Regions from separate parts of the Virgibacillus kekensis genome, predicted to be linked through region 3. Evidence: riboswitches for the same ligand, from Rfam matches in the RefSeq annotation. Region 3 holds a riboswitch; each other region holds the start of a gene.
What was found. Region 3 has a riboswitch for cyclic di-GMP ahead of ACFO3D_RS06995 (putative bifunctional diguanylate cyclase/phosphodiesterase). Riboswitches for the same ligand answer to the same signal wherever they lie in the genome.
Positions count from the first base shown of each region.

Region 1: linked by a shared signal. The riboswitch ahead of folE (GTP cyclohydrolase I FolE) and the one ahead of ACFO3D_RS06995 (putative bifunctional diguanylate cyclase/phosphodiesterase) in region 3 are both predicted to bind cyclic di-GMP.
Region 2: linked by a shared signal. The riboswitch ahead of ACFO3D_RS00920 (putative bifunctional diguanylate cyclase/phosphodiesterase) and the one ahead of ACFO3D_RS06995 (putative bifunctional diguanylate cyclase/phosphodiesterase) in region 3 are both predicted to bind cyclic di-GMP.
Region 4: linked by a shared signal. The riboswitch ahead of ACFO3D_RS05930 (hypothetical protein) and the one ahead of ACFO3D_RS06995 (putative bifunctional diguanylate cyclase/phosphodiesterase) in region 3 are both predicted to bind cyclic di-GMP.

Region 1 is NZ_JBHSFU010000004.1:370,992-378,502, forward strand. Features, by position in the region: gene ACFO3D_RS06115 (ATP-binding protein) at 1-442, opposite strand, end outside; gene ACFO3D_RS06120 (SDR family oxidoreductase) at 460-1,173, opposite strand; gene ACFO3D_RS06125 (6-carboxytetrahydropterin synthase) at 1,186-1,992, opposite strand; gene folE (GTP cyclohydrolase I FolE) at 2,010-2,585, opposite strand; cyclic di-GMP riboswitch class I at 2,768-2,851, opposite strand; gene ACFO3D_RS06135 (LutC/YkgG family protein) at 3,146-3,859, opposite strand; gene ACFO3D_RS06140 (LutB/LldF family L-lactate oxidation iron-sulfur protein) at 3,852-5,285, opposite strand; gene ACFO3D_RS06145 ((Fe-S)-binding protein) at 5,286-6,011, opposite strand; gene ACFO3D_RS06150 (hypothetical protein) at 6,140-6,568, opposite strand; gene ACFO3D_RS06155 (DUF3100 domain-containing protein) at 6,597-7,412, opposite strand; gene ACFO3D_RS06160 (M20 family metallopeptidase) at 7,453-7,511, opposite strand, start outside.
Region 2 is NZ_JBHSFU010000002.1:13,043-20,553, reverse strand. Features, by position in the region: gene cyoE (heme o synthase) at 1-342, opposite strand, end outside; gene ACFO3D_RS00925 (hypothetical protein) at 446-1,843, opposite strand; gene ACFO3D_RS00920 (putative bifunctional diguanylate cyclase/phosphodiesterase) at 1,969-4,236, opposite strand; cyclic di-GMP riboswitch class I at 4,308-4,389, opposite strand; gene ACFO3D_RS00915 (ZIP family metal transporter) at 4,905-5,720, shown strand; gene ACFO3D_RS00910 (YjzC family protein) at 5,850-6,026, opposite strand; gene ACFO3D_RS00905 (GNAT family N-acetyltransferase) at 6,345-6,875, opposite strand; gene ACFO3D_RS00900 (vWA domain-containing protein) at 7,145-7,511, opposite strand, start outside.
Region 3 is NZ_JBHSFU010000004.1:555,732-563,242, reverse strand. Features, by position in the region: gene ACFO3D_RS07010 (S8 family serine peptidase) at 1-1,850, shown strand, start outside; gene ACFO3D_RS07005 (nuclease-related domain-containing protein) at 2,071-2,913, shown strand; gene ACFO3D_RS07000 (hypothetical protein) at 3,373-3,597, opposite strand; gene ACFO3D_RS06995 (putative bifunctional diguanylate cyclase/phosphodiesterase) at 3,685-5,697, opposite strand; cyclic di-GMP riboswitch class I at 5,770-5,855, opposite strand; gene ACFO3D_RS06990 (aspartyl-phosphate phosphatase Spo0E family protein) at 6,006-6,170, opposite strand; gene ACFO3D_RS06985 (C40 family peptidase) at 6,394-7,401, opposite strand.
Region 4 is NZ_JBHSFU010000004.1:327,048-334,558, reverse strand. Features, by position in the region: gene ACFO3D_RS05955 (BglG family transcription antiterminator) at 1-1,202, shown strand, start outside; gene ACFO3D_RS05950 (PTS sugar transporter subunit IIB) at 1,237-1,503, shown strand; gene ACFO3D_RS05945 (PTS ascorbate transporter subunit IIC) at 1,533-2,897, shown strand; gene ACFO3D_RS05940 (hypothetical protein) at 3,012-3,209, shown strand; gene ACFO3D_RS05935 (hypothetical protein) at 3,271-3,744, opposite strand; cyclic di-GMP riboswitch class I at 3,890-3,974, shown strand; gene ACFO3D_RS05930 (hypothetical protein) at 4,016-4,261, shown strand; gene ACFO3D_RS05925 (M20 metallopeptidase family protein) at 4,487-5,695, shown strand; gene ACFO3D_RS05920 (amidohydrolase) at 5,685-6,983, shown strand; gene ACFO3D_RS05915 (M20 family metallo-hydrolase) at 6,976-7,511, shown strand, end outside.

The DNA.
Region 1 (7,511 bases), 180 kb from region 3:
CACGGTAAACTTCCCATTTCTTATCTGTTTCGTTCGATGAGACATTTAAATGATTGACATCTGACTGAATATCGTTCAGTACTCTGGATAAAATTTCTTTCGAAGTAACTGTGGAAGATACCTGATTCAACTCTTCTTCTATTACTGAATTTGTCCGTATCCACTTTACCGCCGACTGTGCTATTATCATCAGTTCTTTTATCGATTCATTTTCCATGTCATCAAGCGACCTGGCTGTGAACGCCAGAAAGAACAGTGCTTCTCTATCTTTCTCGTCGAACCCCATTGCATGAGCCAGACGGGAAGCAACCCAGCCAGTCAGCGCCCTATCCTCCACCATTTGATAAGAGGAAATATGAGTAAGTTTCGGATGGTATTCTACTACCTTTTCTTCAACCTTCTCAGACGAACCGGGGAGAATTTTTGAAAGAAAAGTCTTCATCCGTTCACCCTCCCCTCTTACAAAATACCACCAGGAGGCATGATGGTTATTTCATCCACCACCGAGTTCTCCGGTTGACTCATTAGAAATGCTAAATGTTCTGTGATGGACTGCAATGGAATCATTTGCGAAACAGGCGGCTTCGAATCAATTCCATCCCAAAACGAGCTGGCTATAGCTCCGGGGATAACCGAAGTTACTCTGATTCCTTCCCTGCGGAGCTCTGCCTGCAGTACTTTGGTAAAACCATAAACACCAAATTTCGAGGAGGAATATCCGGCATTACCAGGCAAAGCAGTGGTCCCTGCGATTGAAACCAGATTCAGGATTTGACCGCCCCTGTGTTCCTTCATGACTCTTCCAAAGTACTTGCACGTTAAATAGGTGCCCCGAAGATTAACTGCCACCATATCGTCGAAGTCTTCGGTAGCCGAATCGAGAATACTGGAAAACTTCCCGACTCCTGCTGCATTGATCAATACGTCGACACTGCCAAATTGCGTAATCGCCCCGGTAACAAACTGTTTTACGGAGGTTTCGTCTCGAACATCCAACTGGATGGATAGAACATTATCCTGCCCGCTAAAATCTTTTGCCAATTGCTCGGTATCTCTTGCCCCAAGTACAAGCTTTACTTCCCAGTTTGCAAGAAGTTCTGCCATTGCTCTTCCGATCCCACGGCTTGCTCCGGTAATGACAATAACCTTATTTTTCAAATGTGATAAATCCATAAAATCGACCCCTTAACCTGCGTACTCGAAGTAATTTTTCTCAGTCTCCCATAAACCGATTTTGTGAAGATTCGGCAACAGCGGTTTCAACATGTTATAGATCACTTTTGCCACCACTTCAGACGTTGGGTTTAGACCAGCGAACCACTTGGTGTCCAGATTCAAGTGCTTGTGGTCGAATTCACTTAGAACAACCGACTCCACCGTGTTATCCAGGTCATCCAGATCGGTGATCATTCCAGTAACCGGATCGGGCTCCCCCTGTACGGACACTTCCAGATAATAGTTGTGACCATGGCCAAACGGATTATTGCACTTACCGAACAACCTTGTGTTCTCTTCCTCTGTCAATTGTTCACTGTGAAGTCTGTGCGCCGCGCTGAAGTGATACTTTCTCGTTAACGTAACCAAGTCTTCTTCCCCTTTCTCTGCATACAAGTGAGAATTCTCATGTAATTTCAATCGATGTAACGTACAATTTTCCAGTTTAGGTCCCAGCATATCCCATAAGTACGTAACTATGTTTTCTGTTGTCGGAATGTTCTTTTTGAAATAATCATGTTCCATATTTAAGTACTTACCATCAAGCTCCTCTTCAACGAAGCCGCCTACAATCCGTTTGATGTCTACCGTGTTTACAACTATTCCTGCCTTTTCCACAAGATCTCCCTTAACCATCACTTCCAGCTGATAATCATGACCGTGTCCATGCTGGTTGCTGAATGGACCGAAAACTTTAAAGTTCTGGTCCTCACTCCAATCATCAATACGGTAACTATGCATAGCAGAGAAATCGACTCTGCGCGATAAATAAAGCATTCCTGTTTCCTCCCTTATCAGCTGTTAGCTATATTACTTTCGAATTCACGCACCAAAGACTCGCTTTCCAAAAAAGCTCCCTTTTTAACGGAAGTCACCGTTGATGAACCAGGCTTTTTCACACCCCGCGCACACATGCATAAGTGCTGACCCGCAAGTTTCACCATGACTCCTTTAGGCTGAAGGACATTTGAAATTGCTTTTGCAATCTGATCAGTCATACGTTCCTGCACCTGTGGTCGTTGTGCGGTCAATTCAACAAGTCTGGCAAATTTACTAAGTCCTACGATTTGTTTATCCGGAATGTATCCGATATGGACTTTGCCAAAGAACGGAATTAAGTGATGTTCACAGAAAGTGTAATAATCGATATCCTTCACCACGATCATCCCTTCATAACCCTCCGCGTCAAAAGTTGTTGTCAATGCTGTTTCAGGAGCAACCCCTATCCCGGCAAATACTTCCCTGTACATTTTGGCAACACGCTTAGGTGTCTCAAGCAATCCCTCTCGACACGGGTCTTCTCCTATGACTTCCAGTATCCCGCGAACATACTCCTCTAAAATTCCCTTTTCCAGCGTCTTTCCAACCATTTTCTCATCCTCCAAAATTCTTTAGGCTATTAGAAAAACTCGACATTAGGTTCGTCGAATTTTTCTAATAGTATCTTCCACAAACGTATCTATTCTGATAGTAAAAAAAGCCCACCAAAGAATGGTGGGCTTAAATCGGCAGAATATTTTCTGTTCTGCATTTTTAAGTTGTTACCAACCTTTTCGGAAACCCGGCTGTCATAGTCATAGACCTTAGACCCGTGGCTTTGCGTCCTCATTTTTCAATGAGTTTGCTATTATCGTAGGTTATAATACCTAGTAGTTTTAACGTTTTACCTTTTCTATGTAAATTAATAGATAAATATAACTATTACCTGATTAAAAAAACACTATAGTAAGTAGCACACACACTGTTGTAAACCCTTGTCATAATGCTCACACTTATAAAAACTGAAATAAATCCAGGAAAAAATTAACCTTTCCTTATTTATCGACAAAATTCACCATAATTCAATACCAAACCAAATATTTTTTATAAAAAGGGACAACGGGGACAGGCACCGTGTCCCACTTGGTGCCTGTCCCCGCTGTCCCGCTCTTTACTGGTCATCGACGACTATATATGTGGTTTTTATCGGACCGTGCACGCCGACCACCAGATTCATCTCGATGTCGGCACTGTTGCTGGGTCCGCTGATGAAATTAATACACGTTGGAACTCCTTCTCCCGCTTCAACTCGCTGATGGATTCGCCTAGTGGCTTGTGTAAGCCTTGGCACAATGGTGCTTTTTGGGATAACCGCAATGTAAGTTGACGGAAGCAGACTTACCGAACGTCCCTTTCCTTCATCACTGAATAAAATTACTGTTCCTGACTCAGCTAGTGTAATATCGCTGAAAGTTATTCCAACATCAGCTCTTTCCGCAAGACGGATACTCGCTTCCGGCCTCGTAGAATCCCATTGTTCAATTGCAATCCCATCCCACGATGTAAATTCCTCTGTCAGCTGATATTCATCGAAACGGGTATCCATGCTAGTCACGACAGTTTTCCCGCCATACGCCTCCACTACTTTAGCCAATACGCTTCCAAGCTCTGCCTGAGTGGTCCGGTATAAGTCAGTGTGTATGGATTTACACTGTTTTTCAAGGACATCCACCAACTCATCTACTGTATGATCCGATAGAACTTTCCATTGCATCTGGTTATTCCAATCTGGGCGAACCACCTCATTTGTCCTTCGTGCTCGGCCCAGGTTTGAAGCTATATTATCCAAAAACGTTTCCCTGTTCACGATCTCTCCTTTAGGCATGATTGCTCCCACCTTTTTCTCGTTTCTTGAACCAATCCCTGAATCGTTCATTGGCAGGGGCAGGAAAATCGCGAATTTCCGTCCACGCCTTTAACGGTCCAGGCCCATTCGTAACTTTTCCATTTCTGACAAAAGGGGTTGCCAAAAGTGGTGCCATTTTCGTTGCAATCCGGAATAACCCGGCTGAACTGGTTATTTTTTCAAACGCCTGCATTGCAAGCCGTTCTGCCAATTCGCCCTTCTTTTTCTCTTCCACAATTTTTTGCCGGTGGGTAATCAGCTGTTCATGTAATGGAATTTTGACCGGGCAGACTTCCGTGCATGCTCCGCAGAGTGATGAAGCATAGGGCAGTTCCTTGTAATCATCATAGCCTCCCAGCAGTGGAGTCAATACAGCTCCAATTGGGCCGGGGTAAATTGATCCGTACGCATGCCCGCCAATATGCCGGTATACAGGACATACATTTATGCAGGCCGCACAGCGAATACAGTGAAGTGCTTCCTGAAATTCTGTTCCCAAAATTTTCGACCTGCCATTATCAACAATCACCAGGTGGAATTCGTCCGGTCCATCTGCCTCCCCTGGAGCACGCGGGCCGGTCAATCCGGTCACATAGGTTGAAAGCTTTTGTCCAACAGCCGCTCTTGTGAGAAGACTAACCAGGACGTCAAGCTCTTCCCAGGTGGGAACAATCCGCTCCATGCCCATCACAGTAATTTGAGTTTTGGGTAATGTGGTTACCATCCTGGCGTTCCCTTCATTGGTAACAAGCGCAAACGACCCTGACTCTGCGACAGCAAAGTTACATCCCGTGATTCCAACATCGGCAGAAAGGAATTCCTTTCGGAGCTGTTCCCTCGCAAATAGAGTAAGTTCTTCCGGTTTCTCGGTTCTCGCGTAGCCCAGTTTCTCTTGAAAAACATCGCGTATCTGTTCCTTGTTTTTGTGGAGAGCCGGCGCCACTATGTGGGATGGCGGGTCATGGTCATCAATCTGTAAAATATACTCGCCAAGGTCAGTTTCCACCACCTCACAGCCGTTCTCCTCCAGAATGTCGTTTAAGGCAATTTCCTCGGTCACCATTGATTTGGACTTTGCTACTTTCTTGGCATCCTTTTTCGCAATTACCTGACTCACATAACAATTCGCATCTTCAGCTGTTTCGGCAAAATAAACATGACCACCTAGCTCGGCTACTTTTTCACTGAGCTGTTCAAGATAATAATCAAGGTTTTCAATGGTATGCTGACGGATTTCCTGGCCCAGGTTTCGCCATTCTTCCCAATCTCCCAGTTCCTCAGCTGCACGCTCCTTGTTCTGCTGAAGCCGCCCCTGGGCCGACCGGACCGCGCCCCGCATAAAGCCGTCTTCAAGACCTTTGCTGACCCTATTAGAAAATTCCTTCTCGCCAACATGCATCGGCATTTAATCATCACCTCTGCTATTCAGTATTTCGGCGATATGCATCACCTTTATAGGCTTATCTTTTCGGCTTAACCGGCCACCGATCTGCATCAGGCAACCAGCATCCGCCCCGATCAGGACTTCTGCTTCAGTTTCATTGACATGTTCTATTTTTTCATCGACCATCTGCTCGGATATTGCAGGCATTTTAACTGAAAATGTCCCGCCAAATCCGCAGCAATCCTGCCGGTTGGGCAAATCTATCAATTCCAACCCTTGAACATTTTTTAATAGTTTAAACGGCGCATCTTTCACCCCGAGCAAACGTGTCATATGGCAGGATGTATGGTATGTAGCTTTTCCGTTATATTTCGACCCGGTATCCTCGATTTCAAGGACTTCGGTTAAAAATTGAGTCAGCTCGTAGGCTTTTTCAGCCAGACTCTTTGCCTTCTCTCTCCACTCCGGTTCATCCTTAAACAACGATTCATATTCATGAAGCATATAGACACACGAACCGGATGGGCTCACCACATAATCCGAATCCGCAAAAGTCCGGATCATATTCTTGGCTGCATCCTTAGTGTTTTTCTGATAACCACTGTTATAGGCAGGCTGTCCGCAGCATGTCTGAGTTTCCGGAAAGTCCACCTCACACCCGAACCGCTCAAGTAGTCCCACCGTGGCTTTCCCAGCATTCACATAAAACAAATCCCCAAGACACGTAATAAATAAAGATACTCTCAAATATAGATCCCTCCTTTGGGACAGGGGGACAGGCACGCCGTCCCGCAAAGCGGGACGCGGTGCCCGTCCCCTTGTCCCTAGTAAACGCGGAAAGTGGACAGTCGTCAGGACCTGTCCACCTTTATTTTTTATATAATTCCCTGTATGCGTAACACGATTTCTGCCACAATGGCTGAGCCCATGTACGTCCCAATCATTACACACATTCCGATTACGATAGTTTTCCAGCCAAGTTTGGCAAAATCTGCCCATGAGCGTCCAATCGATATACCCGCATACGCCAGGATTGGGGTGGCGATCGCCAGCAAATTAACCTCAGATGTCCAGGCGACTATCTGCTCGGACCCGGGTACTCCCGGGATGGTCAGTACAAACGCAAGGATACCAATATAGGCAATGCTGGGGATTTTCTGATAGTTTACCAGTTTATGAATAATTAACCCGACCAGGCTGATCAGGGAAAGAACAATAATTCCTGGTAGTGCAGCAAGCGGCATTACCTCATAACCAATCCAGTTTCCGATAAGTACAATAAATCCAATAATAATAAATAGCATTACCCATTCCTGTACATTTTTCAACGCCTTACACCACCTTTGAATTTTTATTCAGTTTACGGTCTCTTCTTCCGGTAAAAATCTTATAGAGTTTCTCCGTCAGCGGCAATCCAATGAAGATACTGGCGTATAGACCTGTAACCGAAGTAAGGAGATTACTTGCCCCTGAAAATGCGGTGATCGTATCAGACATATCCGGGAATGCAGCAACAAGTGGTCCAAGTGAAGCAGCTGCCATACTACCACTGCCAATTCCAGTTGCCATGGCAAAAGAATATGGGTGGAGCGGTGTAACGGTTGCAAGTAACCCTGATGCTAGTCCCATAAAAATGGAGCCAAATACAGTTCCGAAAATATAAATCGCCATAACACCGCGGCCCTCTGGTGACGATAGACCATACTTGTCGGTGATTAGCGCCAGGTTTGGCTCTCTTCCTACTGAGTGAGTCATCCCGATGCTTTCACGTTTTAGTCCTAATAAAATAGCAAGCGGCAATGCCAGAAAGATGGTCCCCAAGTTTCCCAATTCCTGTAGAATAAGCGCTGGACCTGCTTCAATCAGTTGCGGCAAGGCAGGACCAGCCTGTACCCCAAATTTGGCAATCAGAATGGATACCGATATAAATACCAGCGGCTCGGCATTAATTGACTGCTTTTCTTTTACCAATGGTGTAAAAAATAGACCAATCCCAATTACCACCGCGTACAGCATCGGCAGTAAAAGAATCACCCCTGCGCCTACCGGGATCTCGTGGATACCAATAAATTCTGTCAGTATCACAATTGCAAAAACCAGAACGTGTAAGCGCCAGTCTTTCCACATGTTAATTGTCTGTTCAGTCATTTTTTCTGCCCCCTTTTTATAGTGAAAATATGGATACTCTTTATCTAACCTCGTTCAATGAATGTTTGGCATGTTCTTTCATATATTCCAGCGCAGATT
Region 2 (7,511 bases), on a different contig from region 3:
AGCGAGTCCACCGAATAATACTTTTCTCAGCGGCATATTTCCTGTCACCGTAGGACGATGCTTCGTCCGCTCCATTACCGCATCAATATCGGCATCATACCAGTTATTCAGAATGAGAGCACCTGCCATAACGAATAGACTTCCTATAAAAGTAATCACAAACAGTTGCCAGTAATCCGCAAAGGACCTGTCGTTGTAATAAAGTGCCAACCAAAACCCCGCTATAACCGGCAGGACGTTCAGGACCAGCACTTTTCCTTTTAAAAGTGATTTAAAGTCGGCAATATATGATCGACTACTCTCGCCATTTTTATTTTTGGCGGAGACATCAGTTGTACGCATCCAAATCGGTCCTCCTGAAAAATTCAACTGGGAAATTGGTTCCCTGTAATCTATTGTAAAGGTTTACCGACTTTTATTTAAGCAGAAAGCACTACAAGTACTGTCAGGCCTGTTTTTGCATGCTCACGTACAGTTGCCGGTACGCCTTGGCTTCTGCTTCTTTACCCACTTTTTGGTACAACTTGGATAACCACTGGAGCGGCTCTGTATCATCCGGCTTTAGTTCCATTTCCCAGCTGAAGCATTCAATCGCTTTATCAAGCTGACCATATTTATAATATAGTTTCCCAAGCGGCCCCATCTGATCCAGATCATCGCTCATTCTTTCCATCCTGTCTATGTCACTGAACAATCCTAATTCTCCATTCCCTTCCTGAAAGGGTTTTAACCATTTTTGAATATAGCTCGGTTCATGGGTTTCCAGCATAAAAACAACCAACCGGTGTAAAACTTTTTCGGCATTTTCGGGGTGTAACTTGATAATCTGTTGGATTGGTCTGCTTAGCTGTTCAACCTTTATGTGCGAGGCCTTTAAATCCGATTGTTCCAGCATATCGACAAAATAGCCGGATTGGTTTTCGGTGGGCGTAAAATCATTTTTCTGCATAACCATTGCCGCTTTTTTTAGCTGTTGGTTTTTTATATACAAATCGAATAGGTCTTGCTGTAAAGGTTGGTAATCGGGTGTCTGTTCGGATAACGACTCAAGCGAGAGGATATAATCACTTTCATTAAAATGCTGCCTGAGTAATTTTTTTAGAGGAAGGTAGAGGTTTTCGGTAGGGTTGTTGACGAATCTGAATATCATCAGGGCAACCAAATCATTCCAGCGGGATTCTTTCTCCAGAATAGCTTCCAGCCCCTTAAATGACTTGTTTTCATGTTTACGTGCATACAGTACTTTTTCGGCAAAAATGGGATCTTTGGTAAGTAGTTCCTCTGTTTCACGTTTATACTGGGTTGCGTAGTCGCGGAATATCGAATCGCCTGATATTTCCCGTACCCAGCTGTGGTCAGGAGCAAAGTCCCTAAGGACCCGGATAACTCGGTAGCCGTGAAAACCTTGTCCATTACGGCGATAGACATAGAAAATCGACTTTATTTCATCAATCAGTTCTTGCTTAGAAATAAATGATTCAAAGAAAGTGAGAATGTACGCTTGTTCTTGGGGATGATAACGTTTCTTGAGCTTTTTCAACAAGGGAGCGAATTCAGCGGTCAGTTGATAAGAATCCTGTGAGGACAGAAGCCGATTTATAAGTGGATGCGGAGTCTGTAGTACTATTCCTTTTTTAAAGGACTCAGCGACAAAAGAATTATTTTCCAGACAGGAAGCTTTATATCCGGCAATATACTTTTCCTTATAAAAAAACAGATAATAGATCCTATTATCCTCACTGCATGCCTCGATTATTTCACTTTGGAGATAAAAAGCGGACCGTTTCGCCATAAGCCGTACTGGTGTTTCCTGATCAACAATTAAAAATTGTTCATTGGTCATCATATGCGCCCCCTTGTATTTTCTACCACTATAACATAATTACAGTGTTTTTACCGACTATGAAATTAAAAGGATTAACAATCAGGCAGGCTTTCCAAATTGCTAATCCTTTTCCATATATTTTATTAAGCCTTCGCCAAAAGAATACTATCAGCTAGCAATTTTTCAAACATCTCCGCTTTAATCGGTTTAGAATATAAATATCCCTGTCCAAGAGCACAATGGTAATCTTTTAAAATAGCAACCTGTTCTTCACTTTCAATCCCCTCCGCAATCACACGAAGGTTAAGATTCAACCCTATATCTATGATTGATCTGACCATCGAACGGTTCGCCTGCTTTTCCATATTACTTATAAAAGTCTTATCAATTTTAATCGTATCGATAGGAAGTTCTTTCAATATATGGAGTGATGAGTAACCTGTCCCAAAATCATCGATTGAAGTTTTGACTCCAAGCTTCTTCAGTCCTTGAAGCACTTTCATGGTCTCCGAAACATCCCGCATAATGCTTTCAGTGATTTCCAGTTCGAGATACTGTGCTGGCAATCCTGTCTGTTCCAGGATATTTCTTACGGTGGAAACAAACCCACGACGCTGAAATTGGCGAACCGACACGTTTACAGCTATACAAAGAGAATCATACCCTGCACGATGCCAGGTGGCAGTCTGCTGACACGCCTGATAAAGTACCCATTCACCAATAGAATCAATCTGACCTGTTTCCTCGGCTATCGGAATAAATTCAGTGGGAGACACAACCCCAAGTTTAGGGTGTTCCCAGCGAATTAGTGCCTCCATGCCTGCAATCGCTCCGGACTTCAGTTCAATTTTCGGCTGATAGAAGATGCTGAACTGGCTATCCCGGTCAGCCTTGCGAAGCTCACTCTCAATTTCCATCTTACGAGCCATACTTTTGCTCAGTTCTGCATTATAAAAGCAGTAATTATTTTTTCCACTGTCTTTAGCAAGGTACATGGCAGCATCTGCGTTTTTCAGCAAGTCTTCCCCATTATTGGAGCCATCATAAGGATAAATGCTGACTCCAATACTTGGGGTAACTGCAATTTTATATTCTCCAACCACAAAGGGGGCGGAAAACTCAATCAGAATAGCCTCAGCAGCTGCTGCACAGCCACTCTTTGTTGTACCGGAAAGGATGATGACAAACTCATCACCACCTAGGCGGTAAATCTGGTCCAGGTTTCCAAGTGCTTTCTGGAATCGTGCGGACGATTCCTGGAGCAGACTATCCCCGATATGGTGGCCTAGTGTATCATTTACCGTTTTAAATCTATCGAGATCAATCAGCAATAATCCAATCAGGCTTAAATCCTTTTTAGATGTCTCAATCGCTACATCAAGGTCCTCCTGGAAACTTGTCCTGTTACTAAGCCCTGTCAAGGTATCATGATACGCAAGATTTCGGAATTCGGTAAGTAAATCGTCGTTTTGTCGCATCACCAGGATTTGCCGTGCTATCACCATAAAAAAGACTAAGCTCAATCCAATACTTAATGCATTAAAGGCCCAATTGTAATCTATGCTAACCAGGATAATAAGAAGAATCACACCGGCGTAAGGAAAGATATTTTCCCGGGTTTTCAGATTTTGTCGGATACCCACATTTCGATTTGTTTTTGTGAGCTGTGCACTGCGACCTGCAAGCCCAATGATCAGAATGGCAATCAGCCAGAAGAGATCCACATAACTACCCAGCTTATATGTGCCATTAATTGTTTGTATTATAAAAATCGTGTCTCCTGCGATTTGCAATAGAAAACCAGCAATCAGGATTTTAAGATGTTTCCCTTTTCTGCTGTGATGGGATAAGTAATAGAGAATCGTTATTACAAACAGGATACTCAAGTTTGTGATTGGATATGCCAGCGTTAAAATAGAAACCGACACAGCCCCATCTGTATTGTTTAAAATTGGCTTAATCAGGTAATGAACACTGATGGTAGCCGCCGTAACCATAAAAACAATAATGTTAAATATGTAATGACTTCCTGGAATATTGAGGCTCAGTTCATGTGTCTTATAAATCAGCCCTATTAAGAAAACTAAATTAGCCAGAAGCCAGGCAATACTGGCAGCTTCCGGATATGCCCCCACTCCCTCAGACAATACCCCTACCAGCCAGATAAAATTGGAAATTATATATAGCAGCACACCGACACTCATCAGCAACCATGAAACTCGTAGTCTGGTAGTTAATCGCTGATAGGTCTGAAACAGCCAGACACAACTAGCAGCCCCTCCGATAATGGAGAATAACGAAGAGCCCATTGACCGCATAAAATCATTTTCATTATATAAAAAAGCCCATCCATAGCATATAATAACTGCCAGAATTAAAAAGGGCACTGCAGTATGTCTGGTGGTCAGCATATTCATCCCTCACGTTCCAAAATAGAAATACAAAAAGGTTATTTCCACTGGAAATAACCTGCGTTAATTCCCTTGGTATCTCAGCCGCCATAGTTTTTCCTTAGGCCTGAAGCTTTGCGTCCCTATCTTTCGATAAGTTTGCCCTTTCATGAAACATCATTCTATTTACTTTATATCTAGTACTATTTTATCACATGATTCCCGATAATATAATCCTTTTTGCCTATGTATCTAAACTTTTGATTTAATTTTATAGGTCACTACCAAACCTACTTATATGATGTATACTTTGAGTAAGATACGGGTCTAGTGAAAGTGTCGATTCCTACCACAAAAGTCATGATATTTATAACTACTGGCAGAATTTACCCTGTGATATCCTTTGGTTAATTCTTAGGAAAGCAGATCTCTCCTTCTACATAATGTCCAGACAGAACATCCTCGCTTCCAATCCACACATCAAATTCATTAATCAGTGCAAATCAACAGTTAGAATAGGGTATACACAGTACGCGGCTCAATGTCTGTTCTGGTTAAAAATTGACACTAATATCTATACAGGATAATATGTTTCGCAAGGGAAACTTTTTGTCGCTAACACATATATTACTTTAGAGATGATGAAATAACCTATATATATATGGTTTGTATAGAAGGGAATGACACGAATGATTGATTTTTTCACCAGCTTAAGTCCGGTCACACAGGCGCTAATAGCCACCCTTTTCACATGGGGAATGACTGCTTTAGGGGCAGCGCTTGTATTCACAACTAAAGCAGTTAATGAGAAGCTTATGGACGGAATGCTCGGATTTGCCGGGGGCGTCATGATTGCAGCAAGTTTCTGGTCACTCTTATCACCAGCGCTTGCTATGGCGGAGAACGGTTCATTTCCTGCGTGGGTCCCGGCAGCCTCTGGATTCCTGCTCGGGGCCATCTTCCTCTGGGGCATCGATAAAATTATCCCCCACCTGCACCCGGGCCTGCCAATGAAAGAAGCAGAAGGACTCCAACCCGCTACAAAACGAAGGAGTACACTCCTGGTTTTAGCAGTGACATTGCATAATATTCCTGAAGGGCTTGCTGTAGGTATCGCCTTTGGGGCAATTGCATCCGGGTCCCCCTCCGCATCACTTGCTGGTGCGGTAACACTTGCGATTGGGATGGGAATTCAGAACCTTCCTGAAGGTACTGCAGTTTCCATGCCATTGCGCAGAGAAGGCATGTCTCGGAGAAAGAGTTTCCTTTTTGGTCAGTTTTCCGGAATGGTCGAACCTATTGCAGCACTGGTCGGAGTCCTGGCAGTAACTCTAATGGAGCCGATCCTCCCGTTCGCGTTAAGTTTTGCGGCAGGAGCAATGATTTTTGTTGTTGCCGAGGAAGTTATCCCCGGTTCACAGGAAAATGGAAATAAAGACCTTGCCTCCATGGCATTGATGATTGGGTTTACCATCATGATGATCCTGGATGTTGCCTTAGGATAAACTTAAAAAGGAGCTAAGCACCGGAACAGAACCAGCCGTTCCCTCTGCTTAGCTCCTTGCTTTTCTACTTGTCTTCTTTGGGTGGTGTTCCATGCATGTTTACTAGAGGGGGACTAATCAAACGTTTAATTAAACTTTTACCCAGTAAGCTGCTTCATTCTCTGACGGTGATGGCGGGAAAGAGTCCCCTTCGTTCATATCAATCTCTGTATTATCGCCACTGGTGTTGCCATTTACTAGTTTGTCCACTTTGTACTTGCCGCTCTCTGACGCTTTTTCGCCAGTCTTATACTGTTTATTTGTCATGATAGAACACCTCCGATAAAATTTATTTATACATAGATATTCATTCTCTCTTTAGAAGACGACTAATTTTTTCAGGTAATAGTTTCCTGTTTTAATATTTCTGTAATATGGATGAATATTATGTAACAGGCAACGAAAGGAGTTCATCACTTGAATACTTCCATTATAGTTGCGTTGTTCGTGATTTTTATAGCCGTTTTTGCCGGCAACAAAAACAAAAATAAATAGACACTTTTCAGATTTATACACCACAGAAAGCGATGGTGCAACCCCACTTGGCATAACATTGAAAAAAGAAGGCCTGTGAGGACCTCCTTTTTATAATTCCAATTCATATTTGCAATGTTTGCCGTAGATATTGGCGATTCCTTTCAAGGGATAATGGCGCTGATAATAAGTGTTAAGACCTTCATTGTCCCCCAGGCAATCAAACCTGATATATTTTCCACCTCCATCTCTTACGAATTTCTTTGCCCAATCTATGAGCTGTTTACCTATCCCCCGTCCAGCATAATCCCGATGAACGACAATTCTATGTAAATACACAACGCCATCATCATGTATGTCTTCACCCCATATATCGGTATCCCAGTCGTTTGGGGAGTCTTCAAGTGTTATGGTGGCAATTGCTTTTCCCTCATGCTCCACCAGATATGTGCCGCTATTCTTAATAGATTCCTGGACCTCTTTCGTATTATCTTCCAGATTTGTTAAGTAATAATCCCATTGAGTCGTTTTCTTGGTCTGCAGCCATTCAGCTGCCTGGACGAGAAGCTCGAGAATCCGGTCCAGGTCTTCCCTGTTTGCCTGCCGCAATTGAAATACATCTGTACCATCGCGTAGTTCCATGAGAGATTCATCTCCTTTTCGATTTCTCATATAATATCATTCAATAAATCTTTCAGAACTCCTGCAAATAATTAGATAATCTCTCTTCCATGTTAATTCTTCTCATGGTTCACCGTCCCGTCCTTCATCCTAGTATTTACGTTGCCTGCCTAAAATTAAAATACGTATCCCCCTCTGCAACCTCGGAAAAATAGTCCTATAAAGAAAAAAGACACCAATTCTCCAGCTCTCTTCTGGTAGAATTGATTGCCTTTTCTCTTCCCTCCATACTATTCTATTTTTTTCCTACTTTCCGTAACCGCTTCGGCAACCATATCGTACATTACCTCTACACCTTCTGTAGAAGCCTCAAAATTAAAGGCCTTTTCCCGTGCGATGCCTATACTGTCTGCTTCCTCGGCGGCATCAATGTTAGCTCCCATGAAAATAAACTCCCAGTCATATTTTTTCTGTTGGTGTTTTATCAGTTCTTTTACCTTTTCATAAGTGAATTCTCTGCTAGAATTCTCCATTCCATCGGTAGTGATCACAAACATCACGTGATCTGGTCTATAGTTTGCCGATGTTCTAGATAGTCTGTACCCAACATCCAGAATGGTTTTACCGACAGCGTCCAATAAAGCGGTAGTACCACGG
Region 3 (7,511 bases):
TTATCTTGTCGATATTATTTATAATTTCATATCAGCCGGTTCACTCGTATGGTGCAGAGAGTTCAGAGGTAAATGTGATTATTGGTTATGAAAATAGCTCTGGAAAGCAGCTGATTATAGAAAATAGCAATAACATAGAATATCAGTCTAGCCATTTGAAAGCAATGGCTGTAACAATTGATTCCGATCATCTGGATGTTATACGCCAGAGCCCGGAGATTGCATATGTCGAAAAAAATATTCAAATTGATTTGTCGAATCTAGATGATAATATCGAGGAAACACCAAAAGCGATGTATGAAGACTCTCAGCAGTGGAATATACAATCAATTAGTGGACCACGTGCCTGGAAGGAAGGATATACGGGTAAGAATATTAACATCGCGGTAATCGACACCGGTATTTCTTCCCACCCGGACCTTGAAATTGCAGGCGGGTACTCCACCGTAGACAATGTCACTGATTGGACCGATGATAATGGCCACGGGACACACGTGGCAGGAGTCATTGGAGCCGAACAGGACGGCTTTGGAGTTGTTGGTGTCGCCCCTGATGCAAATATTTATGCGATTAAAGCGCTCGACAGTAATGGGGAAGGAACGTTAGATGACCTGATTGAGGCAATTGATTGGTCCATCCAGCACAACATAGATATTATCAACCTGTCGTTGGGTACTGATTTCAACAGTCAGACATTTGAGGATATCATCAATAAAGCATACAACGCAGGAATCCTGATTGTTAGCGCAACCGGTAACGGTGGGAAAGGTACTCCAGTCATGTTTCCCGCCAAATATGAGAATGTAATCGGAGTCTCGGCGGTGGATGAGACCTTCAATATCACACCGTTCTCGTCAACTGGTCCGGAAGTGGAATTCTCGGCTCCGGGTATGAATATCATCAGTACCTATCTTGATGGGGGATATGGAATTGCCGATGGGACCTCCCAGGCATCACCGCATGTAGCTGGAATCCTAGCACTACTGAAGGAAAGGTTTCCTAAAAAGAGTGCTGCCGAACTCAGGGCGGACTTAGCTAACTATACGCAGGATCTCGGCATGTCAGGTAGAGACAATTTGTATGGACACGGGTTTGTGAATTACTTTCCTGACCTAATTGCCCCCGAGGAAGTCACCAACGTTAAGTTTGAAAAGACTACGACATCATTCTTCGTAAGCTGGAAGAACCCGGTGGATAAAGACTTTACAAAACTTTATATGTATTTGAATGGTGAGCTGGTTACGGAATTTACGGAAGAATCAATACCCGGATATGCAGTTAAGGGATTGGAACCTAATACCGAGTATGAGTTAACTTTTCGCTCTGAGGACCGTTTTGGTAACCAGTCAAGAGGTGTTACGCATAAGGTAAAGACATTGCCGGTCGAAGTGGTGATATCTGAAAAGGAAATGGAAAAAGAAGAACAGAAGCCAGAGCAGAATGATGAGCAACCTGAGGAAAACGTGAAAGCAGAGCAGCCAGTAGTGAACCAGGAGTCTACTGAGAAACCAACAAATGAACAAGAAACAGAAGTGCGGTCTGATATAGAAGACCAACCGCTAAACAAGAAGGAAGAGAATCACATAGCTGAACAGCCTTCAGAAGGTGGGATGGTTGTAACAATACCTAGCCCAGTTAAGCCCAAACCTGAAAAAGAAAATCCTGTAGGTGAGGAAAAGACTGAGAAAAAGGAATCTGTTGAAGCATCATCCGTAAAGGATAAACCAAAAGAAGAGACCCAATCCTCGGACAAAGAGAAAGAGGAAGAAAAAGGGTTCTTCGGTAAACTCATTGAATCAATTGCTGAAGTGTTTGTATCAATCGTCAATTGGATAACGGGGTTATTTTAACGAAAAATGGGCCAGCTTTTGTGCTGGTCCATTTTTATTGCTCTATCAAAAATAATAAAATTAGTTTTTCTGAGAGAAGGAGAGTGGTGTTCTCTAATTTTCCCTGGAGGATAATCCTATTTTGATGATGACTAGGGGGAGGAGTATGCTATTTTGTTCTTTTTCCAATTCCAAATAAATAAGATAAGATAGCTCCAAACGGAATGAGGAGACATATGCCATGATAATCAAGAAAAGGAGGAAACCACTGCCTCTAGAGAAACTTGATGCAGCTATTCCACGACTTTCCCCACAATTCCATGACTGGCAGAATATAAAAAGTGATGCCGCCATAATGCAAAAAGGGTATACCGGCGAGTTAAAGGTTGATTACCATCTCGAATACCTGGCTAATCAATATACCATTCTTCAAGATGTCTATCTTAAGGTCAACGGAAAAAACTTTCAAATCGACTCAGCGATTATTGCCGAGCACGCAATTTATCTCGTAGATGCTAAAAACTATAGTGGAACGATAACGTTTGATACTATTCTCAAACAACTTACCCGCAGTGACGGGAAAATGGAATCAGGTTACGAGTACCCGATCACCCAGGTGGAAAATCAAAGGTTCCACCTCCAAAATTTGCTTTCGCAGCAGCACCTCACTAATATCCCTATTTTCTGCTTAATCGCAATAAGCGAGCCATCCACCGTAATAAAGGTTATAGGAGACACCGAATCCCTCAGCAAAATAGTAGCTCACGGAGCTCGAGTCCCATCAATGATTTTGGAAAAAGAACAGCAACTGAAACAGGAAGGATATCGCAAGCTATCACACAGAAAAATAGGAAACCATATTCTTAATCTCTGTGGCACATTTGATAAGAATAGTATCAAGCAATACAATATAAAGCCCACTGATCTAATGCCTGGAGTGTTTTGTCCTGAGTGTGGAAAGCTGGGAATGGAGCGGATATATGGAAGCTGGCATTGCGATAAATGTGATAACTACTCAAAAACAGCTCACCTCAGTGCATTATCGGATTATCTATTATTGGTGAAAACCCTATATGACGAATAGAGAATGCATGCGCATTTACAACTTAAGTCTCGAAATACTGCCACCAGGTTGCTGTTAAAAAGTGGATTGAAGTATATTCATAATAAAAGAGTGTGGATAAGAAGATAGAGTGCGATAACGCCTTCAGGCCGAGCGAGCATACCCCAAAGTCGAGCGACCGCACTCTGAAGTCGAGCAAGCACGCTTCGAAGTCGAGCGACCGCACTCTGAAGTCGAGCGAGCACGCTTCAAAGTCGAGCGACCGCACTCTGAAGTCGAGCGAGCACGCTTCAAAGTCGAGCGACCGCGCTCTGAAGTCGAGCGAGAACAGCTCAAAGTCAAGCGGACACACCCCAAAGTCGAGCGACCGCACTCCGAAGTCGAGCGAGCATACCCCAAAGTCGAGCGAGCAAGCCAAACAGTCAATCAACCCCTCCTCAAAACAAAAAACATCCAGCCAAGGCTGCATGTCCTTTAATACTATACTTTCTCATATAGGTTTTCTTTCTTTACCCTGTATTTGTGCCAGCGTTTTTCAACAAGGCCTTTATCGACTAGGTTAACAATGTTCCTTTCAATTTTCGGATTGCTGGATACTTCCTCAATTTCGACTGTACGAGGGTATTTCTCGTCCAACTCAACCAGAATGGACATTTCAATCAGGTTCAAATCATACTCTTCTGCAACTTTTAAAATATGTTTCATAGGGCCCCTCACTCTCTCTGTACAATTCACCACTGTTCGTTAAAGTGCTGATTCCCTTAGTTGAATATATTAAACCATACTATTAACTCATTTTTCAATGAGTCTATTTTCCTTTTCTTTCCTGTAAAAGGCATTATACCACTGCTCAAATTTTCCCACGGTAAGGGGCCGGCTGTAAAAATACCCTTGACCATACACTTGTTGTTTCATCAGGAATTCCATTTCCACTGCAGTTTCTACACCCTCTATTACGACTTTGGCTTCTAGATTTTTTCCAATTTGGATGATAGTCTCTAACAATGAACGAACACGCTTATTCTCTAGAGCATCATTTAAAAATGATTTGTCAATTTTCAACTCGTCCACTTCTATATTTTTAATCATACTTAAGGAAGAGAATCCGACCCCAAAGTCATCCAGAGAAATTCCTACGCCAAGACAACGTAATTCGGTGATGTTTTGCTTGGCATCTTCATAGAAAAGAAGAGCTGATTCCGTAATTTCAAGAGTGATCATTTGGGGTTTAACATCTTCCTCAAACAATATTTCCTTAATCCGGTCGACAATAGTCGGGTGCATCAGCTGTTTAGTCGAAAGATTTACGGAAATAGGGAACCCATTCATTCCATTCTTGTTAAAACGTTTCAAATGCTTACAAGCCTCCCGCAGTACCCACTCACCAATTGGGATAATTAGGCCATTATCCTCGGCAATCGGAATAAATTCTTCAGGGGAGATTTTTCCTAAATCACACTCCCAGCGCAACAGTGCTTCGGCACCGGCAAGGCAACCGGTATTTAATCTTATTTGTGGCTGATAGTACACTTCCAGCTCCTCGTTCTCAATCGCTTTATGTAGTCGCGTCTCCAGCAGTGTCCTGCGTTTCATTTGCTTATTCAGTTCATCATTGTAAAATTGATAATTGTTTTTACCGCGTTTTTTAGCAAGATACATAGCGAAATCTGCCATTTCAATCAGACTTTCTGCATCATTACCACTCTCCGGAGCAAGACTTATACCGATACTTGGCGTTGCAAGAATTTCTGTCCCTTCCACCGTATACGGATCATTCATTTCACGGATGATACGCTCAGCAATTTCAATAACCTCATTAACCTCTGCATTCTCTACTAGAACAAGAAATTCATCGCCACCAAGTCTAGATACAATATCCCCCTCACGTAGACACGACTGTAGACGGTTAGCAATCTGCCGCAGTAGGAAATCCCCTGCACGGTGACCAAATGTATCATTAATTCGCTTAAAATTATCAAAGTCAATAAACATTACCGCTAAAGTTGAATGCTTTTCCAAAGCAGTTTGTAAGTAGTTCTGAAACCAGTTTCGGTTTGGAAGGTCAGTTAGCGAATCACGATATGCCATTTTATTCATTTGATCTTTAGCAATTTTGGATGTAGTCACATCAAATATAACGCCGTCAATCTTAGTGAGGACGCCTTTTTTATTAAACACCGGTGTACCACGGTCCTCGACCCACCGGATTTCTCCATCCGCACGGTGAATTCGGTAAACAATAGAAGTCTTTTCCCCTGTCATTTGTTTGTCAATTGCGTTCAATAGGATTGGTAAATCCTCTGGATGGATTTGCTCTTTCCAAAGATCTGGTTTTTTTTCGAATTCTTTGCGAGAAACCCCATAAACCTCGGCATTCCCTTCCGAAACCGTAACTTTTCCAGTAATCAAATCTCGTGTCCAGAAGGTGATGTCATTATTACTGAAAATTTCCCTGATTTTCCTCTCTTTGGATCGGAGTTTCCCTGCTAGATAGCCAATCGAAATTGATGTGATAAATCCAATAGAGTTAACGATCAGTGCCCGGATGATATAAGTAGTGCTGAGGGAAGAAAAGGTTTGAAAATCTACACCGATTCGTACGCCTAATATTAATAAGAGTACAGCGATTCCGCCTACCAATCCTAAATGATAGGAGAACAGGGTCACGGAAATTAAATTAATCACCCAAAAAGTCCCCGTCCGCGGAGTATTGGAAAATAATTCAAAATAGAGCGAGAGGGATAATAATAAAATACTGATTACCCAAACGTGGGCAGGGATTTGCCTGATATGAAATTTTATCATTGTGCGTCACCTTTCTTTTTTTATAAAAAAGGGTGAACCAAAGAAAATAAGGTTCACCCCTAGGGCGTCTTCTCCGGCAGCAGGGCTACCATTGCATAAAATGCATTAGGTCCTTTGCTTTGCGTCCTTACCTTTCGATAAGTTTGCCATTATCGTTCTAGTTATTTTTCACTATAAATGTATTATCGGCAATAAGTAATGAAATTTTAAATAGGTGAAACTTCTAAGGCGCGGAACACATAACAACCCAACGCCTTCTCAATAAAAAAGTGAACCTCAAGAGGTTCACTTTAAAGGGCGATGTTAATCTAGTTTGCCAAATACTTCTGATACTCTACTATAAGTTTGTCCAGTTCCTGACTGCACTTCAATGTGTCTTTACTCGCAATCCCATGCTTGTCGGCTGTCTTAACCAGTTTCTTTCTTTTCATATAAATGACTTCCTGCAAATTAAGCACGTTTTTATCCTGCATACTCACTCTTTCTCCTTAGCTTATTTAGCTATATAATGGTAAAATATTACTGTATTATAGTCCTATAATACTATATTAGTCAATAAAATTAACGACAATAAAACAATAAATAAACAAAAAAATTTCACTCACCATGTTTAACATTCCAACACCCTGGGTATATGCCTACTAACAACACAAAAAAGCACCCGGCTGCCACCGGATGCTATCTCGTAATCTTATTTTAGTGGAAACGCTTGTACCCTGCAAAGTGTTTGCTCCAGTATGAGTTGCTTAGACTGGTCATTTGCACGCCATCAGATGATGCGTGGATGAACTTGTTGTTTCCTACATAGATACCCATATGTGAGATTCCTGCTTTGTAAGTACCTTCGAAGAATACAAGGTCACCTACTTGCGGGTTGCTCACGCTGAATGATTTGGTGTAATATCCAGCTGCTGAAGTACGGTGCAGATCCATACCTGCCTGGTTGTATGCCCAGAAGATGAACCCACTGCAGTCAAATCCTGCTGGAGAGTCGCCACCCCATGCATAGTTAACACCAACTACACTTTTAGCTGAACTTACAAGTTTGCTAACGTTATAGTCTACATTGGACGTTTGTGAGCTTCCGCCAGTTGAACCTGAAAATACGTTAGAAGAAGATCCTCCAACATTCAATTTCTGTCCAACGATAATTAGATCTCCACTCAATCCATTCCAACGCTTAAGGTCTGAAACGCTAACCCCGTGGCGTGAACCAATTCCGGATAGAGTATCCCCTGCGCGTACAGTATAAACACTTGATGATGCTACTTGTTGCTTAGGTGCACTGTAGCTTGAAGATCCACTCTTGGAAACTGTTAATTTATCTCCTGGATAGATTAAATGTGAATTCAAGTTGTTCCAATTCTTTAATTGGGAAAGTGAAATGTTGTGATTGCGGGCTATTTCGCTTAGCGTGTCACCGCTGACAACTGTATAGGTGGCTCCGTTCGATGTGTTAGATGATGTAGTAGTAGAATTAGAGTTTGATGATGTTTCGATAACTTGGTTTGGATATATGATATTGCCCGATAGGCCATTAATAGATTTAAGCTGCGATATACTAGTGTTATATTGTTGAGCGATTCCCCATAATGAGTCTCCACTCTTTACTTTATAGGAGGCTGCTTCTGCTTGTTCGGTACCTACAAAAGCTGATGCGATGACTGCACTTGCTGTTACGGACATAAAAATTTTCTTATTCATATTTTCTCGTGTTCTCCCCTTAAACTTAATATGAACTGAGTATAGCATGGACAAGTATCCCTGAATAGGTGAATAATGGAAATGTAATGATTGTAATATTGGTGTAATAT
Region 4 (7,511 bases), 230 kb from region 3:
AATTCAATAGTTTTTCCAGCAGTGAAATAGCCGGATTGCGAATAGTGGTTCGGCAAATGATAGCAGATTTCCAAACGTATGCTTGCGTTATTTTTGATGATAGGGATGGTTTGGAAAATAATCTGCTTACTCATATTAAACCAACGTACTACAGGCTGAAATATGGTGTCCAGACTTCCAATCATCTGGCAGCGAATATAAAAGAAAATTATCCGGAGTTATTTCATTTCACCAAACGTGTAATGGTCCATCTGGAGCAGTATGTAAGAAAAAAAGTTCCTGATGAAGAGGCAGCCTATATCACCCTTCATTTTGGTGGATGGCTGAAACGAGAGAATAAAAAAGTTGACTCCAGTTTAAACGCAGTCATTGTTTGTGAAAATGGAGTCGGCACTTCCAATATGCTTAAAACTCAGTTGGAGAGTCTTATTGCCGGGCTACAGGTAGTTGCCATTCAATCTGTCAGGGAGTACAATTCCCAGCATATTGAGGCTGATGTGATTTTTTCTACCAACCTTCTGAAGGATAAAGGGATACCAACCATCCATGTGCCAGCAATATTGTCCAATTCGGATAAGGTGGAAATTCTTAATAAGGTTAATAAATTATTCGACCAGGATTACAATGAAGCCTATAACACGGAGCAACTGCTGCAAGTTATCGAGAGATTCGCGACCATTCATAACCGTGCAGGCTTAAAAGCTGCTATATCAGGAATCAGTACCGAGCAAAGACATCAGAAAAAGGAGTTTAGAGAACCAATGCTCAACGAATTACTAACCGAAGATACAGTCATACTGGAGGATCGTGTCACAAACTGGGAAGAGGCTATACGAACAGCCGCAACCCCATTGTTGAATGGAAAGGCGATTAAAGAAGAATATATTGATGCGATGATCGACAATGTGAAGGAACTTGGTCCTTACATTGTGATAGCACCGAACATTGCTTTGCCCCATGCTCGCCCGGAAGCGGGTGTCGAGCGAGTAGGCATGAGCTTATTGAGGTTAAGAGAGCCGGTATATTTTTCCGAGCAGGAAAAACACCGTGCACAGTTAATCGTGGTTTTAGCAGCAATCGATAATCAGACACATCTGAAAGCTTTGTCAGAGCTGACAGAAATGCTGTCTGATGATGAAAAGGTAGAGAAACTCATCAATTCCGCAAGTTCGGAAGATGTGCTTCAGTTAATTAATCAATAATTATCGAAAATAAAAAAAACAGGAGGTTTACTAAATGAAAAAAGTATTAGTGGTATGCGGGAATGGACTAGGAAGCAGTATGATCGTTGAAATGAACGTAAAATCGATTCTTAAGGATATGGGTAAGGAAGCAGATGTATCACACACAGACCTTTCTTCTGCTAAATCTGAACCGGCAGATCTGTACCTGGGTTCAGAAGATATTGTAGGGAATATTGATGACGGCAGCAAAAATGTTGTTAAACTAAAAAACCTAATGGACAAGCAAGAATTACGTGAAGCACTTGAAAAAAATATCTAATTTAGCATAACGAATGGAGGAAAAGTGCAATGGTAGACTTAATCATGAAAGATATTCTGGGCACCCCTGCAATTTTGGTTGGATTATTTGCGCTGGTCGGTTTGCTTGTCCAACGTAAAAATGCAGCTGACGTTGTATCGGGAACCCTGAAAACAATAATGGGCTTTGTTATTTTAAATGCTGGAGCGAATGTAATTGTATTGGCACTTGGTCAATTCAGCAGTATGTTTAATGAGGCCTTCGAAGTAGATGGCGTTATTCCAAACAATGAGGCAATCGTTGCACTGGCACAGCAATCATTTGGTACAGAAACAGCAATGATTATGTTGTTTGGTATGGCTGTAAATATCGTTTTGGCAAGAATGACACCGTTTAAATATATCTTTTTAACCGGACATCACACGATGTTTATGGCATGCATGATTGCGGTGATTTTAAATACAGGCGGTATTTCAGGCGTATCATTGGTAATTATAGGATCTATTATACTTGGCGCTCTTATGGTACTATCACCAGCAATGATACAACCATTCACCAGAAAAGTTACTGGTTCTGACGATTTCGCAGTAGGTCACTTTGGCTCCTTGGGGTATTTGGTATCCGCGGCGGTTGGAAAAGTTGTTGGCAAAAACTCCAAGTCAACTGAAGAACTTAAAGTACCTAAGTCGTTAGGATTCTTACGGGATACTTCAGTAGCTGTTTCCCTTACAATGGTAATACTTTTCTTTGTTGTAGCCGGATTTGCCGGACCTTCCTTTATCGAGTCTGAATTAAGTGGCGGGCAAAACTTCTTGGTCTTCGCCTTTATGCAAGGGTTGACTTTCGCAGCAGGGGTTTATATTATTCTTGCCGGTGTCCGGATGTTGCTGGGCGAAATTGTCCCTGCATTTAAAGGTATAGCTGACAAAATTGTTCCGAATGCAAAACCTGCGTTGGATTGTCCTGCCATATTCCCATTCGCAGGCAACGCGGTAATTATTGGTTTTCTATTTAGCTTTATTGCTGGGCTAATCAGTATGTTTTTCCTGCCACTGCTTGGACTTAAGGTTATTGTGCCGGGCTTAGTGCCACACTTCTTTACTGGTGCAGCAGCAGGGGTATTTGGAAATGCTACTGGCGGACGCAAAGGTGCAATATTTGGTTCGATGGCAAATGGTGTATTAATTAGCTTTTTGCCGGCACTGTTATTACCGGTACTCGGTTCATTAGGATTTGAAGGTACTACATTCGGTGACGCGGACTTCGGGGCAGTTGGAATTGTACTAGGAAATCTTATCCGCTTATTTGAATCAAATATGGTCTTCACAGTTATAACGTTTATACTTTTAGCGGTAGCATTCTTTTTTGGATGGAAACCAAGCTCAGCAGCAAATAAAAAATCCAATGCTGCATAATCTAAAGTAATCCTGCTATCTTAACAGATAGCAGGTTTTTTTTGTATGAGGTTGAGCCTGCGTAATTAAATTATGTTTATTGTTTAAATATCTCATAAAATGGAGGTGCTTTATGTGAACAAAAATAATAACGGAAAATTAACTGACGAGGAAATTCTCGAACAAAGCAGGCGGTCAGGTCTGACTTATAATGAAGCAAAAGAATTTATTGCAAGAACGTCCGTTGGTCGCGGTACAAATATTTATAGTGATACGAACGCACAAGAAGTTAAGCAGAAGAACGAGCAATCAATGAGAAATAAGAGTAATTAAGCGACTCCAATAATAAGCAGAGCAGTATCTATGGCTCTGCTTATTTATATACTTTTTCAAATTAAAATAACAAATGCAATAATAGTAGAAAGAACATCGATATTCCCAACCATAAATGGGTCATCCGTTTCTTTATTGAAGGGCGGTATCTCCGCATCCAACCAGTTGTTACAACGGCTGTCAACACGGTAGCTGTCAGCAAACCGCTCACAATTTTAGGATTTTGCCACTGGAAACCAAATAGGTCAATCACCAAAGTGGCATGGGTTAGTATGAGGATTAACGCGGTTGTGCCAATCCAGCGGTGAAAAGGCAGAATTCTTTTCGACAGATTCGCATATTTAATTTTTTTGGCCCGATCGGATGAATCTCGGATTGTGGAAAATACTGCATGGCGAGTCCAGTTGAAAAGAATGAAAATAAGTCCCATAAAGCCGAAAAATATGTGTGTGGGAATCCCTTCACCCGCCTTATTAATGACGTTCCAGGTACCAAGGGCGAGCAATGCTATATTGAAAAAGAACCATTTATTCATAAGTCCTCCGATTGTTTGCTTTGTCGTACAGTATTCATCATACCATAGTGGATTATAGTTATAGGAATTGATAAATTGTAAATAGGCATATATCCCTATATAAAGCTGGTGCCATTTGAACGATAATACAACTATCAACATAAATCGTACGAAATGGCAAAATCACTGAAAAGTGATGACGCAAAACTACAGGGGCTAAAGTCTCACGACAATGCCAGCCAGATGTCGAATACGTCCTCCTACGATTTATGGGATTTATGGAGGGATATGTTTGAAGAAGTTTTTGGAGCGGATAGAGAGCATAAACTTTCTTTCCTGCATACGTAAAACTAAGGCTTTTGCCGTATTGGCGATAGCCAAGTTTTCTAATCGTGGTAAATATTTTTGGCACCAGGTCAGACTGAAGGAGTTATCAGCGATAGCCTCCGGATGTGTTGACGAGAGATTCAAGCATAAGTTAAAAAAGAAAATAAGTTATCATGAGAAAGCATCACTGAGCTACATAACAGAAAAATAAAAAGCACCGATAGGGTGCTTTTTATTTTTGTACAGGTATACTTCTCTAAATCGGATTCCTTCTATATAATTAGATTGTCAGCCATCATATTCACAAGCCATTATTTCCCAACACGCTTCGATTTCCGAAATAAATTGATTTATAAATATGCATGTTATATAATATTTATCAATTCTTTTTTTCGACAATAAAATCTATTTTAAATTTATATAGAGGGGGAGTAGAATGCAGGAAGTAATTCAAACCTATATGAATGAGATAAAAGACGATCTTATTAAAATGCGGCGACATCTTCATCAGAACCCGGAATTAAGTACCCAGGAATGGGAGACGTCAAAATTCGTTCAGTCGAAGTTAGAGGAATTTGGCATCCCATTTGAAAACGGATTCGCTAAGACTGGGGCCCTTGGAATTATAAAAGGTGGACATCAGGGTAAGACGGTTGCGCTCCGTGCCGACATGGATGCATTGCCGATTCAGGAGCTTAACAGCCATGATTTTGTTTCAAAAAATGAAAACGTAATGCATGCGTGTGGACATGATGCCCATACATCAATGCTTCTTTCAACAGGATATATCTTGAACAAAATGCGCGAACACATCCACGGGACAGTTTTGCTGGTGTTTCAGCCGGCAGAGGAGAACTCCCCGGTTGGCGGCTCTCAGCGGATGCTGGATGATGGAGTCTTTGATACCTATCCGCCGGATGTAATATATGGACAGCATGTGTGGCCAAATTTGCCTGCTGGCCAAATGGGCATACGAGATAAAGAAATGATGGGTGCGAGCGACCGATTCAAGATTATCGTAAAAGGTAAAGGCGGCCATGCAAGCATGCCCCATCTAACAAATGATGCAGTCGTAATGACTGGCCATCTGATTACCAGTTTGCAGTCAATAGTCAGCCGAAACCTTGATCCGCTTGAAGCGTCCGTGGTAACGATTGGTAAAATAAACGGAGGATATGGGCATAACGTAATTGCGGATAAGGTGGAGCTTGAAGGAACAATCCGCACCTATAATCCTGAGATCAGGGAGCGGTTGAAAGAACGGTTCCATACCATTACAAATCAGGTTGTTCAAGCGTTTGATGGAGAAGTCGAAATTGAATATCTGGAAGGTTATCCAGCAACCATTAACACACCTGAATGGGCGGAAGTAGCCCGTGAATCGGCAACGAAAATGCTTGGTGATGATGCCGTGCCACAAGTCAATCCATCACTTGCCGGGGAGGATTTCAGCAGATTCCTGCATAAATATCCCGGAGCGTTTATCTGGCTCGGTACACAGATTGAGGATAAAGAGAACCAGGCTCCTCTCCATGACCCGAATTTCAAACTGAATGAAAAAGCCTTGCCACATGGAAGCGCCTTTCTTGCCCAGGTGGCAATCGATACACTGAACAAATTAAGGAGCGATTATGATGAGCAGTAATTTTGTAAAAGAATTAGCACCACAGCTCGTCGAATGGCGGCGTACGCTTCACAAACTACCAGAGCTTGGTTTTCTGGAATATATAACTACGTATCGATTGGGAAAAGAACTCATATCGATGGGCTTTACCCTTCATGTTGGTAAGGATGCCCTGGATTCGGATGCACGTATGGGGCTGCCTGCCACCGAAGACATTAATGCTCATGAAGAGAAGGCAGCCAAGTGGGGAGTTGATGCTGAGTGGCTTGAAAAAATGCGCGGCGGGAATACTGGGCTTGTTGCTATATGGGATACCGGGAAGCAGGGCGACCATGTAGGTTTTCGTTTTGATATTGATGCGTTACCGATTAATGAATCAACGGATGAGTCACACCTTCCAACTAAAAATAACTTCATTTCCGATGAAAAGAACGTTATGCATGCGTGCGGCCATGATGGCCATGCAACAATCGGGCTTGGCGTGGCAAAGTTCATTTCGGAAAATACCGATAGCCTTAAAGGTCGTTTCACACTACTTTTTCAGCCGGCTGAAGAAGGTGGGCGTGGAGCCAGGGCAATGACTGCCAAGGGTTGGCTTGACGATGCTCACCGTTTTTACAGCGGACATATTGGCGTGAAATCCATGCCGGTAGGAACAATTGCAGCAACAACAAAAGGGTTCCTTGCTTCCACCAAGTTTAATATATCCTTTAAAGGAGTTTCCTCACATGCAGGCATGCATCCTGAACTTGGAAAGAATGCATTGCTTGCAGCAACAACCGCGGCTAACAATCTGTACGGTATCCCGCGCCATAATGACGGGGTGACCCGAGTGAATGTCGGAAAACTTACTGCTGGAAGTGGACGCAACATTATTCCCGAAGACAGTTATATGGAAATCGAGGTTCGTGGGGAAACACAGGAAGTGGCGGACTATATGGCCGAAAAAGCTACCCGCATTATTCGGGCTGCGGCTGATATGCATGATGTGGAATGTATCATTGATCCGGTGGGTATTACGGAGGTCGTTGTTTGTGACGAAACGCTGATTCCACAGATTCAGGAGTGGTGCAAAAACAGTGAACTTATTACAGAAGTACTGCCTGAAATCCAGGTTTCCGGTTCAGAGGATGCCAGCTTCATGATTAATAAGGTGCAGGAACATGGTGGAAAGGCAACGTATATGCTGTTTGGTACTAAACTTGATTATCCGCACCATCATCCGCAGTTTGACTACGAGGAGGATGTGCTGGGAGTCGCCGTTGATACCTTCGTCAGTATTTTAAGAGGCGGATCATCAGATGTCTGAGATGTTTGACTGGCTTGAAGAGAAACTTAAGGCCCTTAATCTGACCGACACAATGGATAGACCAGAGGGTTTTACTCGCCTTAGTTTCTCCCCGGAAGAGAAAGCTTCCCATGCGCAATTCCGTAAAATAGCCGAGGAGTTGGGCCTTGCCGTTTCCGAGGATGAGGCAGGAAACCAATGGGCAGTTTGGGAAGTTGATAAGGAAGCCCCAACTATAGCTCTCGGTTCACATGTTGATACCGTTGTGAACGGTGGAGGTTATGATGGAGTGGCCGGAGTTCTGAGCGCTCTGGCTGCGGTCAAAGCGTTGAAAGATAAGGGTTATCAGCCTGCAAAAAATATCGCCATTATTTGTTTTATCTCTGAAGAGTCAGCCAGGTTCGGAGTTTCCACGATTGGTAGTAAAGCACTTACCGGGCAGCTTGAAAAGGATGAAATTGGTGAAGTTACCGATAGTGATGGAATAACTGTCAGAGAGGCAGTAAGCGAATATGGTCTTAACTGGAGTAAAATTGAAGAAGCAGAGCT